2 regions of the Pseudomonas sp. RA_105y_Pfl2_P56 genome follow, and region 1 is predicted to be linked to the other one. Evidence: predicted binding sites of a transcription regulator. Region 1 holds the regulator's gene; the other holds the start of a gene.
The links. Region 1 encodes sigma-54, which starts transcription at its own class of promoters, with help from an activator protein. Its sites were predicted from a motif close to ANTGGCATNNANNTTGCTNT; they were not measured.
Positions count from the first base shown of each region.

Region 2: a site for sigma-54 is predicted at 2,755-2,774, ahead of glnK (P-II family nitrogen regulator). Genes of this name have one in related genera too.

Region 1 covers NZ_CAXAPL010000005.1:27,445-31,859, forward strand. The annotation lists gene lptC (LPS export ABC transporter periplasmic protein LptC) at 1-452, shown strand, start outside; gene lptA (lipopolysaccharide transport periplasmic protein LptA) at 439-984, shown strand; gene lptB (LPS export ABC transporter ATP-binding protein) at 984-1,709, shown strand; gene AACY11_RS05185 (RNA polymerase factor sigma-54) at 1,898-3,391, shown strand; gene hpf (ribosome hibernation-promoting factor, HPF/YfiA family) at 3,465-3,773, shown strand; gene ptsN (PTS IIA-like nitrogen regulatory protein PtsN) at 3,785-4,249, shown strand; gene rapZ (RNase adapter RapZ) at 4,252-4,415, shown strand, end outside.
Region 2 covers NZ_CAXAPL010000015.1:113,944-118,358, forward strand. The annotation lists gene sutA (transcriptional regulator SutA) at 1-98, opposite strand, end outside; gene AACY11_RS12910 (secondary thiamine-phosphate synthase enzyme YjbQ) at 200-625, opposite strand; gene AACY11_RS12915 (ammonium transporter) at 841-2,178, opposite strand; gene glnK (P-II family nitrogen regulator) at 2,215-2,553, opposite strand; gene AACY11_RS12925 (accessory factor UbiK family protein) at 2,967-3,227, shown strand; gene AACY11_RS12930 (nucleotidyltransferase family protein) at 3,662-4,168, opposite strand.

The DNA.
Region 1 (4,415 bases):
TAGACACCCCTATCGACTGGTATGCGACCAACACGCATACCTTGCAATACCTTCCGGACGGCAAAGTGCAGTATGAAATGACGTCCGACAAGGCCGAACACGTCAAGGCGACCGACATCACGCTGGTGACCAAGCCCGACCTGAACATGTACCGCGGGACAGCGTTCCCATGGCACGTGACCAGTGAGCGCGGCGAAGTGAACTCGGGCGGCACCGAAGTCGAGTTGATCGACTCGGTACGCGTCAAGCGCACCGATGAAAAGAACCGCGACACCCTGATCACGTCGACTCGCATGACGGTGTTCCCGCAGCAGCAATATGCGCAGACCGCGCAACCCGTTAGAATCGACGGCGCTGGGGGTGTATCGACTGGCGTGGGAATGAAAGCGTATCTGAAGGAAAGCAGGATACACCTGCTATCGAACGTAAGAGGACAGTATGAGGCTCGTTAAAACCCTCCCTATTTTGCTCAGTCTGGGCGCAGCACTGGGAAGCGTGAGCGCCTGGGCTCTGCCGAACGATCAAGAGCAGCCGATCCGCATTCAGGCCGACGATGCCCAACTGGACGACAAGAATGGCGTTGCCACCTATAAAGGCGACGTGATCATCACTCAGGGCTCGATGAAGGTTACCGGCAACACCGTGACCATCACTCGCACTCAGGCCGGTGACATCGACGTGGTGACCTCGGTGGGCAACCTTGCCTACTTCGAGCAACTGCAAACCGCCGGCGACAAGAAACCCGTTCAAGGCTGGGGCGTAACGATCCAGTACCACGCAGCGCAGAACCGCGTCGTGCTGATCGACAAGGCCAAGGTTGTCGACAAGGACGACAACATCACCCAAGGCGAGAAAATCGTCTACGACACGGTGAAGAAACTGGCCAGTGCCGGCCGTGCCACCGGCAGCAAGGTCACCGAGTCGCGTCCGCGCATCGACATGGTGATCCAGCCGAAGAAGAAAACCGACGAGAAAACCCAGTAATGGCCACTCTGAAAGCTCAGCATCTGGCCAAGGCCTATAAAAGCCGCCAGGTCGTGCGTGACGTCAGCCTGTCGATCGACAGCGGCCAGATTGTTGGCCTGCTCGGCCCGAACGGTGCCGGCAAGACCACATGCTTCTACATGATTGTCGGCCTGGTACAGGCCGATCAGGGCCGCGTGCTGATCGACGATCTGGACGTCAGCCACCAGCCAATGCACGGTCGCGCAAAGGCAGGTATTGGCTATCTACCGCAAGAAGCCTCGATCTTCCGCAAGCTGTCGGTGGCCGACAACATCATGGCCATCCTCGAGACTCGCCAGGAGCTCGACAAGGCCGGCCGTCGCAAGGAGCTGGAAAGCCTGCTGCAGGAATTTCACATCAGCCACATCCGCGACAACCTGGGCATGAGCCTGTCCGGTGGTGAACGCCGCCGAGTTGAAATCGCGCGTGCTCTGGCAACCGCACCGAAATTCATCCTGCTCGACGAACCGTTCGCCGGTGTCGACCCGATCTCGGTCGGCGACATCAAGCAGATCATCCACCACCTCAAGGCCAAGGGCATCGGCGTACTGATCACCGACCACAACGTGCGTGAGACGCTGGATATCTGCGAAACCGCTTACATCGTCAACGACGGCCAGTTGATTGCCGAAGGCGACGCAGAAACCATCCTGGCCAACGATCTGGTCAAGGAAGTGTATCTGGGTCACGAGTTCCGCCTGTAAACGCGACAGCGCCCGGAGAGACGCGCGGGCGCTGTATCGATTCAAGCAGGATTTAATACGCTTTAATTGTTACAACGCTCTAGGCAAACACTTCAGTTTCAGGCATATAATTTGCTTAAGTTTGGCGCTTCGGCGCTCTGTAGTGGATGGCGCATGTGCGCCGGCGAATAAGGTGTTAAGCCCCTGCCATGAAACCATCGCTAGTCTTGAGAATGGGCCAGCAGCTGACGATGACACCGCAGCTGCAACAGGCCATCCGTCTGCTCCAATTGTCGACCCTGGATCTGCAACAGGAAATCCAGGAGGCCCTGGAATCCAATCCGATGCTCGAACGCCAGGAAGAAGGCGACGACTTCGATAACTCGGACCCTCTGGCCGACAACGCCGAGCAAAAGCCCAACACCGAAATTCAGGAACCGTCCTATCAGGAAACCGCTCCGACGGTGGACAATCTGGAAGATGGCGAATGGAGCGAGCGTATCCCCAACGAGCTTCCGGTCGACACGGCCTGGGAGGACGTCTACCAGACCAGTGCCAGCAGCCTGCCCAGCAGCGATGACGACGAATGGGACTTCACCACTCGCACCTCCGCCGGTGAAAGCCTGCAAAGCCACCTGCTGTGGCAGCTCAATCTCGCGCCGATGTCAGACACCGACCGACTGATCGCCGTCACCCTGGTCGACTGCATAAACAACCAGGGTTACCTGGACGAAACCCTCGAAGAAATCCTCGAAGCGTTCGACCCGGAACTGGACATCGAACTGGACGAAATCGAAGCCGTTCTGCACCGCATCCAGCAGTTTGAACCCGCTGGCATCGGCGCCCGCAACCTCGGCGAATGCCTGTTGCTGCAACTGCGCCAGTTGTCGGCGAAGACACCATGGCTGACTGAAGCGAAACGTCTGGTCACCGACTACATCGACTTGCTCGGCAGCCGCGATTACAACCAGTTGATGCGGCGCATGAAGCTCAAGGAAGATGAACTGCGTCAAGTCATCGAACTGGTGCAGAGCCTCAACCCGCGTCCGGGCTCTCAGATCGAATCCACTGAAGCCGAATACGTCGTCCCTGACGTCATTGTGCGCAAGGACAATGAACGCTGGCTGGTCGAACTGAATCAGGAATCAGTGCCCCGCCTGCGGGTCAACGCCCAGTATGCCGGCTTCGTAAGACGCGCCGATACCAGCGCCGACAACACTTTCATGCGCAACCAGTTGCAGGAAGCCCGCTGGTTCATCAAGAGCCTGCAAAGCCGCAACGAAACCCTGATGAAAGTGGCCACCCAGATCGTCGAGCATCAACGCGGCTTTCTGGAATACGGGGACGAAGCCATGAAGCCACTGGTGCTGCATGACATCGCCGAAGCGGTTGGCATGCACGAATCGACGATTTCCCGAGTGACCACGCAGAAGTTCATGCATACCCCGCGCGGTATCTATGAACTGAAATACTTTTTCTCAAGCCACGTCAGCACCTCCGAAGGCGGTGAATGCTCGTCCACGGCGATCCGCGCGATCATCAAAAAACTGGTTGCTGCGGAAAATCAGAAAAAGCCGTTGAGTGACAGCAAGATCGCTGGTTTACTGGAGGCACAAGGCATTCAGGTGGCTCGCCGCACCGTCGCCAAGTACCGCGAGTCCCTCGGGATCGCGCCTTCGAGCGAACGCAAGCGGTTGATGTAAGCCACGTTACAGCGTTCCAGTGGCAGGCTATCCAGCCTGCCGCTTTATGCACTGGCAACGAAGGAGAAGCTGTATGCAAGTCAACATCAGTGGACACCAACTGGAAGTGACCGAACCTCTGCGCACCTACATCAACGAGAAACTCGAACGATTGGAGCGCCATTTCGACAAGATCACCAACGTACAAGTCACGATGTGTGTCGAAAAGCTCAAGCAGAAAATCGAAGCCACCTTGCATATTCCCGGCAGTGAAGTGGTCGCCAACGCGGAACATACCGATATGTACGCCGCGATCGACGCCCTGACCGACAAGCTGGATAAACAACTCAAAAAGCATAAGGAAAAGACCCAGAGCCTGCTCCAGGGCGCTACCGGTCGATAACCCCCCACTCCATGATCCGACTTGAAAATATCCTGACCCCCGGCCGTTCTCTTGTGAACGTGCCGGGCGGCAGTAAAAAGAAAGCCCTCGAACAAATTGCCAACCTGATCGCCCGCGAAGTGCCGGCGCTGGAGATGCAAGATGTCTTCGAGGCCCTGATTGCCCGTGAAAAACTCGGTTCCACCGGTTTTGGCAACGGCATCGCCATTCCTCACTGTCGCCTCAAGGGTTGCATTGAGCCTGTCAGCGCTCTGCTTCACCTCGACGCCCCTATCGATTTCGATGCGATCGACGGCGCCCCCGTTGATCTGTTGTTTGTACTGCTGGTCCCAGAAGCCGCTACCGATGCGCACCTGGAGTTACTGCGTCAAATCGCCAGCATGCTCGACCGCAAGGAAGTACGCGAAAGACTGCGCAGCGCTGCCGGCAGTGAAGCCTTGTACCAAGTGGTACTGGAAGAGCAGAACAGGCATTAATCATGCGCTTGATCATCGTCAGTGGCCGCTCCGGCTCGGGCAAAAGCACCGCACTGAATGTCCTTGAGGACAGCGGTTACTACTGCATCGACAACCTGCCGGCAGGCTTGTTGCCAGAACTGGCTGAACGCGCACTGATACACACCGAATTGGCACAACCGCTGGT
Region 2 (4,415 bases), on a different contig from region 1:
TCGTCAGCAACGTCTTCCGCTGCTGCTTCCAGGCCTTCCTCGGCCTCGTCTTCGTCGCCTACTTCGAGGTCGTCGTTTTCCAGATCATCGTCGCTCATGTTCTACCTCATGACTTGCGAAAAGCAGATTAGTTATAGACCAGCTTTGGCAACTGTCGAAAGTCGCCGTTAAAAAATCATTCGCCGCTGCTGATCAGCGGCTATGCCCCTTCACCGTGCAAGGTGGCAAGGACTTTACGGGCACCGCCATGATCACGGTGCTCGCCCAGATAAACGCCTTGCCAGGTGCCCAGTGCCAGTCGACCTGCCGAAACCGGCAGACAGATCTGGCAACCCAGCACGCTGGCCTTGAAGTGCGCCGGGAGGTCGTCCAGGCCTTCGTCGTTATGCTCATAGCCGTCTGTTCCTTGTGGGATCAGACGATTGAAAAATCGTTCGAAGTCGCGACGGACCGCCGGATCGGCGTTCTCGTTGATGGTCAACGACGCCGAGGTATGTTGCAGCCACAGATGCAAAAGACCGACCCGGCACGCCTTGAGTTCAGGCAGGCCATTGATCAACTCGTCCGTCACCAGATGAAAGCCCCGGGGTCGCGCCCGCAGGGTTATCAGAGTCTGCTGCCACATACAGTTCTCCGCACGTTCGGGGCGCATTCTAGCGCGCTCTGGGAAAAAACAAAGGCCCTAATATTCCTGCAATGGTGTAAGCCATTGCCCGCAGAAAAACACCCTTCATAAACACGACAAAAGCCGTACGAAAAATCCTTTCAGCTTGTCCTTCAATGACAAATCCCAGACAAAAAAATGCCCGGCGAACCGGGCAAATTCTTGAGTGCGCGTACTTACAGGTTGTAGCCGCGTTCGTTGTGTTGTGCCAGATCCAGGCCCACCGACTCTTCTTCGTCAGTCACACGCAGCCCCATCACGGCGTCCAGTACCTTGAGGATGATGTAAGTGACGATCGCGGTGTAGATCACCGTGAAGCCGACGCCTTTGCACTGAATCCATACTTGAGCGGCGATGTCGGTGACAGTGCCGAAGCCACCCAGCGACGGTGCAGCGAACACACCGGTGAGGATCGCGCCGAGAATACCGCCGATACCGTGTACGCCGAACGCATCCAGGGAGTCGTCATAACCGAGTTTGCGTTTCAGGGTGGTGGCGCAGAAGAAGCACACCACACCCGCCGCCAGACCAATGACCAGTGCGCCCATCGGGCCCACGGTGCCGGCAGCCGGAGTGATCGCAACCAGACCGGCCACCACACCCGAGGCAATGCCCAGTGCGCTAGGTTTGCCGTGGGTGATCCACTCGGCGAACATCCAGCCCAGCGCCGCCGCAGCGGTAGCGATCTGAGTGACCAGCATCGCCATACCGGCGGTGCCGTTGGCCGCCGCAGCGGAACCGGCGTTGAAGCCGAACCAGCCGAACCACAGCATCGCCGCGCCCATCAGGGTGTAACCGAGGTTGTGCGGAGCCATTGGAGTGGTCGGGAAGCCTTTGCGCTTGCCCAGCACCAGGCACGCCACGAGACCTGCGATACCGGCGTTGATATGCACAACGGTGCCGCCAGCGAAGTCGAGTACGCCCCAGTCCCACAGCAGGCCGCCGTTACCGGACCAGACCATATGTGCGATCGGCGCATAAACGAGGGTGAACCACACGCCCATGAAGATCAGCATCGCGGAGAACTTCATCCGCTCGGCGAACGCACCGACGATCAGCGCCGGGGTGATGATTGCGAAGGTCATCTGGAAGGTGATGAACACCGCCTCAGGGAACAGCGCGGCGGGGCCGGTCAGGCTGTCAGGTGTAACGCCAGCGAGGAACGCTTTGCCCATGCCGCCGAAGAACGAGTTGAAGTTGACGACGCCCTGCTCCATGCCGGTGGTGTCGAACGCAATGCTGTAGCCATAAATGACCCACAGGATGCTGATCAGACCGGTAATGGCGAAGCACTGCATCATCACGGAAAGAATGTTTTTGGAGCGAACCATGCCGCCGTAGAACAGCGCCAGGCCCGGGATGGTCATGAACAGCACGAGGGCTGTCGAGGTGAGCATCCAGGCCGTGTCGCCGGAATTGAGGACTGGGGCCGCCACTTCGTCTGCCGCCATTGCAAGGCTTGGCATTACGATGGACAACAGGGCTCCTAGCCCTGCGAATTTACGCAGAGTCATATTGTTTTCTCCTGGGGCGTTGGGGTTTGTGGCGGCTTAAATCGCGTCGGTATCGGTTTCGCCGGTACGGATACGAATCGCCTGTTCCAGATTGACCACGAAGATCTTGCCGTCACCGATCTTGCCGGTGTTGGCCGCCTTGGTTATCGCCTCGATAACGCGATCCAGATCCTTGTCGTCGATGGCCACGTCGATTTTCACCTTGGGCAGAAAATCGACCACATATTCCGCGCCGCGATACAGCTCGGTGTGACCCTTCTGCCGGCCGAAGCCTTTGACTTCAGTAACGGTAATGCCCTGCACGCCGATTTCGGACAGCGACTCGCGCACGTCGTCCAACTTGAACGGCTTGATGATGGCAGTGACTAGCTTCATGAAACTTTCTCCCGAATTGGTGGACTTGCCCCAGGAAAACAAACCCGACTCAAGTCTAAGCGCAGTGCCTGGCTTTGTAACGCATCGTCGGCCTTGACTGCCCGACTGACGCCAGCTAACCGCATCAGACGAAACTCCCCGTTCCGCCTGCCGCACTGCATTCGTCACAGCGACTGCATCAGTGCATGGGTCACAGGTCACTAAGCAGAAACCTTGCCATCTCGCCAAAACCCACTGATTTCAATCGCTTGGCCGCTGTCGCAAGCACCTTCGTGCAAAAGGCCATCCGGTTACGCACAACAACGGTGCGCTGCCGCCCATGCTCTTGCGCGAAAAGCGTGCATCCCGGCCTGCGAGATTGACTATAGACACTGCGTGATACACTGCCGGCCATTGTTTCCAGGACACTTCCCATGCTCGCGCCCAAAGACTTCCTCGACGCCCTGAGCGGCACCGCTTCTCGCCTGTTCAGCGGCGACACCCCGCTGCCGAAAGCCGAAATCGAAAGCCAGTTCAAGATGCTGTTGCAAAGTGCCTTCAGCAAACTCGATCTGGTCAGCCGTGAAGAGTTCGATAGCCAGATGGTTGTGCTGGCGCGCACTCGCGCTCGCCTTGAGAGCCTCGAAGCGAAGGTGGCCGAGATGGAAGCGAAGCTGAATCCGCCAGCCGAGTAACCCTGCTCCCCCTGTAGGAGCTGCCGAAGGCTGCGATCTTTTGATCTTCAGCCCTTCAATGATCTCGGCAACGTCCTACAACCTGAGTGACCGCCGTCCGATTGCGCCGAAAAGCCCCGGTTCCTAAGCTCACCCTATGCTGAATATTCAGCACTGAGTTTGGCGACCTGGAAAGCTTAAGGCGCACGACCACCATCTGATGGCGGCTAGATGTAACGCCTCATCGAGTTATGGCGGTTGTGCGTGGGAGATCTTCGGGTCTGCCGGGTTCCTTTTGCTCCGGCTCGCCAACCCGCGTACAACTGCCACCCGATCGTTTGGCGACGATCGAGGGCAGCCCTAAAGCAAGAGGAGCTGTTCGATGAATCAAGATGACACTTACCTAACGCCTTACAGCTTCACCCGCCCTGATGGTTGAGGCCTGCAAACAATTGTCAGTAGTCGATAACCTTCAGGTTTGGCCATACACCCAGCCAATCCTTGGTACGTAAACGATCCAGGTAAACTGCATGCTTCTCGGTTTGGAACCTCGCAGTAGGCCGAACAACAAGATCGAAGAGGTCATCCAGACCAAGCGGTGCTGCGACCTCCAGAACGCCCTGCGTACCGAGCCTTATGGCAATTGCCGTCGCTGTTTCCGGCCAGAACCTGATGGCATCAATTGCGCTCGCATAAGGCGCATCAGCATTTCGCAGATGCATACGCGCCTGGTTCTTCACTGACCAGTTGTATGAGGCGTCAATATTCCGTAAGCAAGCCTCCAGTTCAGTGTCTGATTCAACAGTGGCCCGCTCTTGATCGAACCAGATGACATCAATGTCCGATGGCAATGGCGAATAAACGCGCTGGTGTAATCGATCCCATACGGCGCTACGCAGAAATCCCGCCCCTATCCAGCAATCAGGTAATCCAAGGCTCTGCACCAGACGCAATATCCGCATACGCACTGGATCCGCCTCGATTAGCACTTGGATTTGCTCTATCTGTTTCACGGCCGTTGTCACGTTTCAACTCTTCACGATTTCGACACAGGCCAGTGTAACCACCGCAGGTTCAAGGCTGGCGGCCACAAGACGACATCCAATAGTCATTTCCCGGTTGCGACCAGAGCCATACGTTCGCAACATCCCGTGAAAGTTTACCCACGCCCCCACCCCTCCAACTCCCCCGCCCCCTACTACCCTTCAA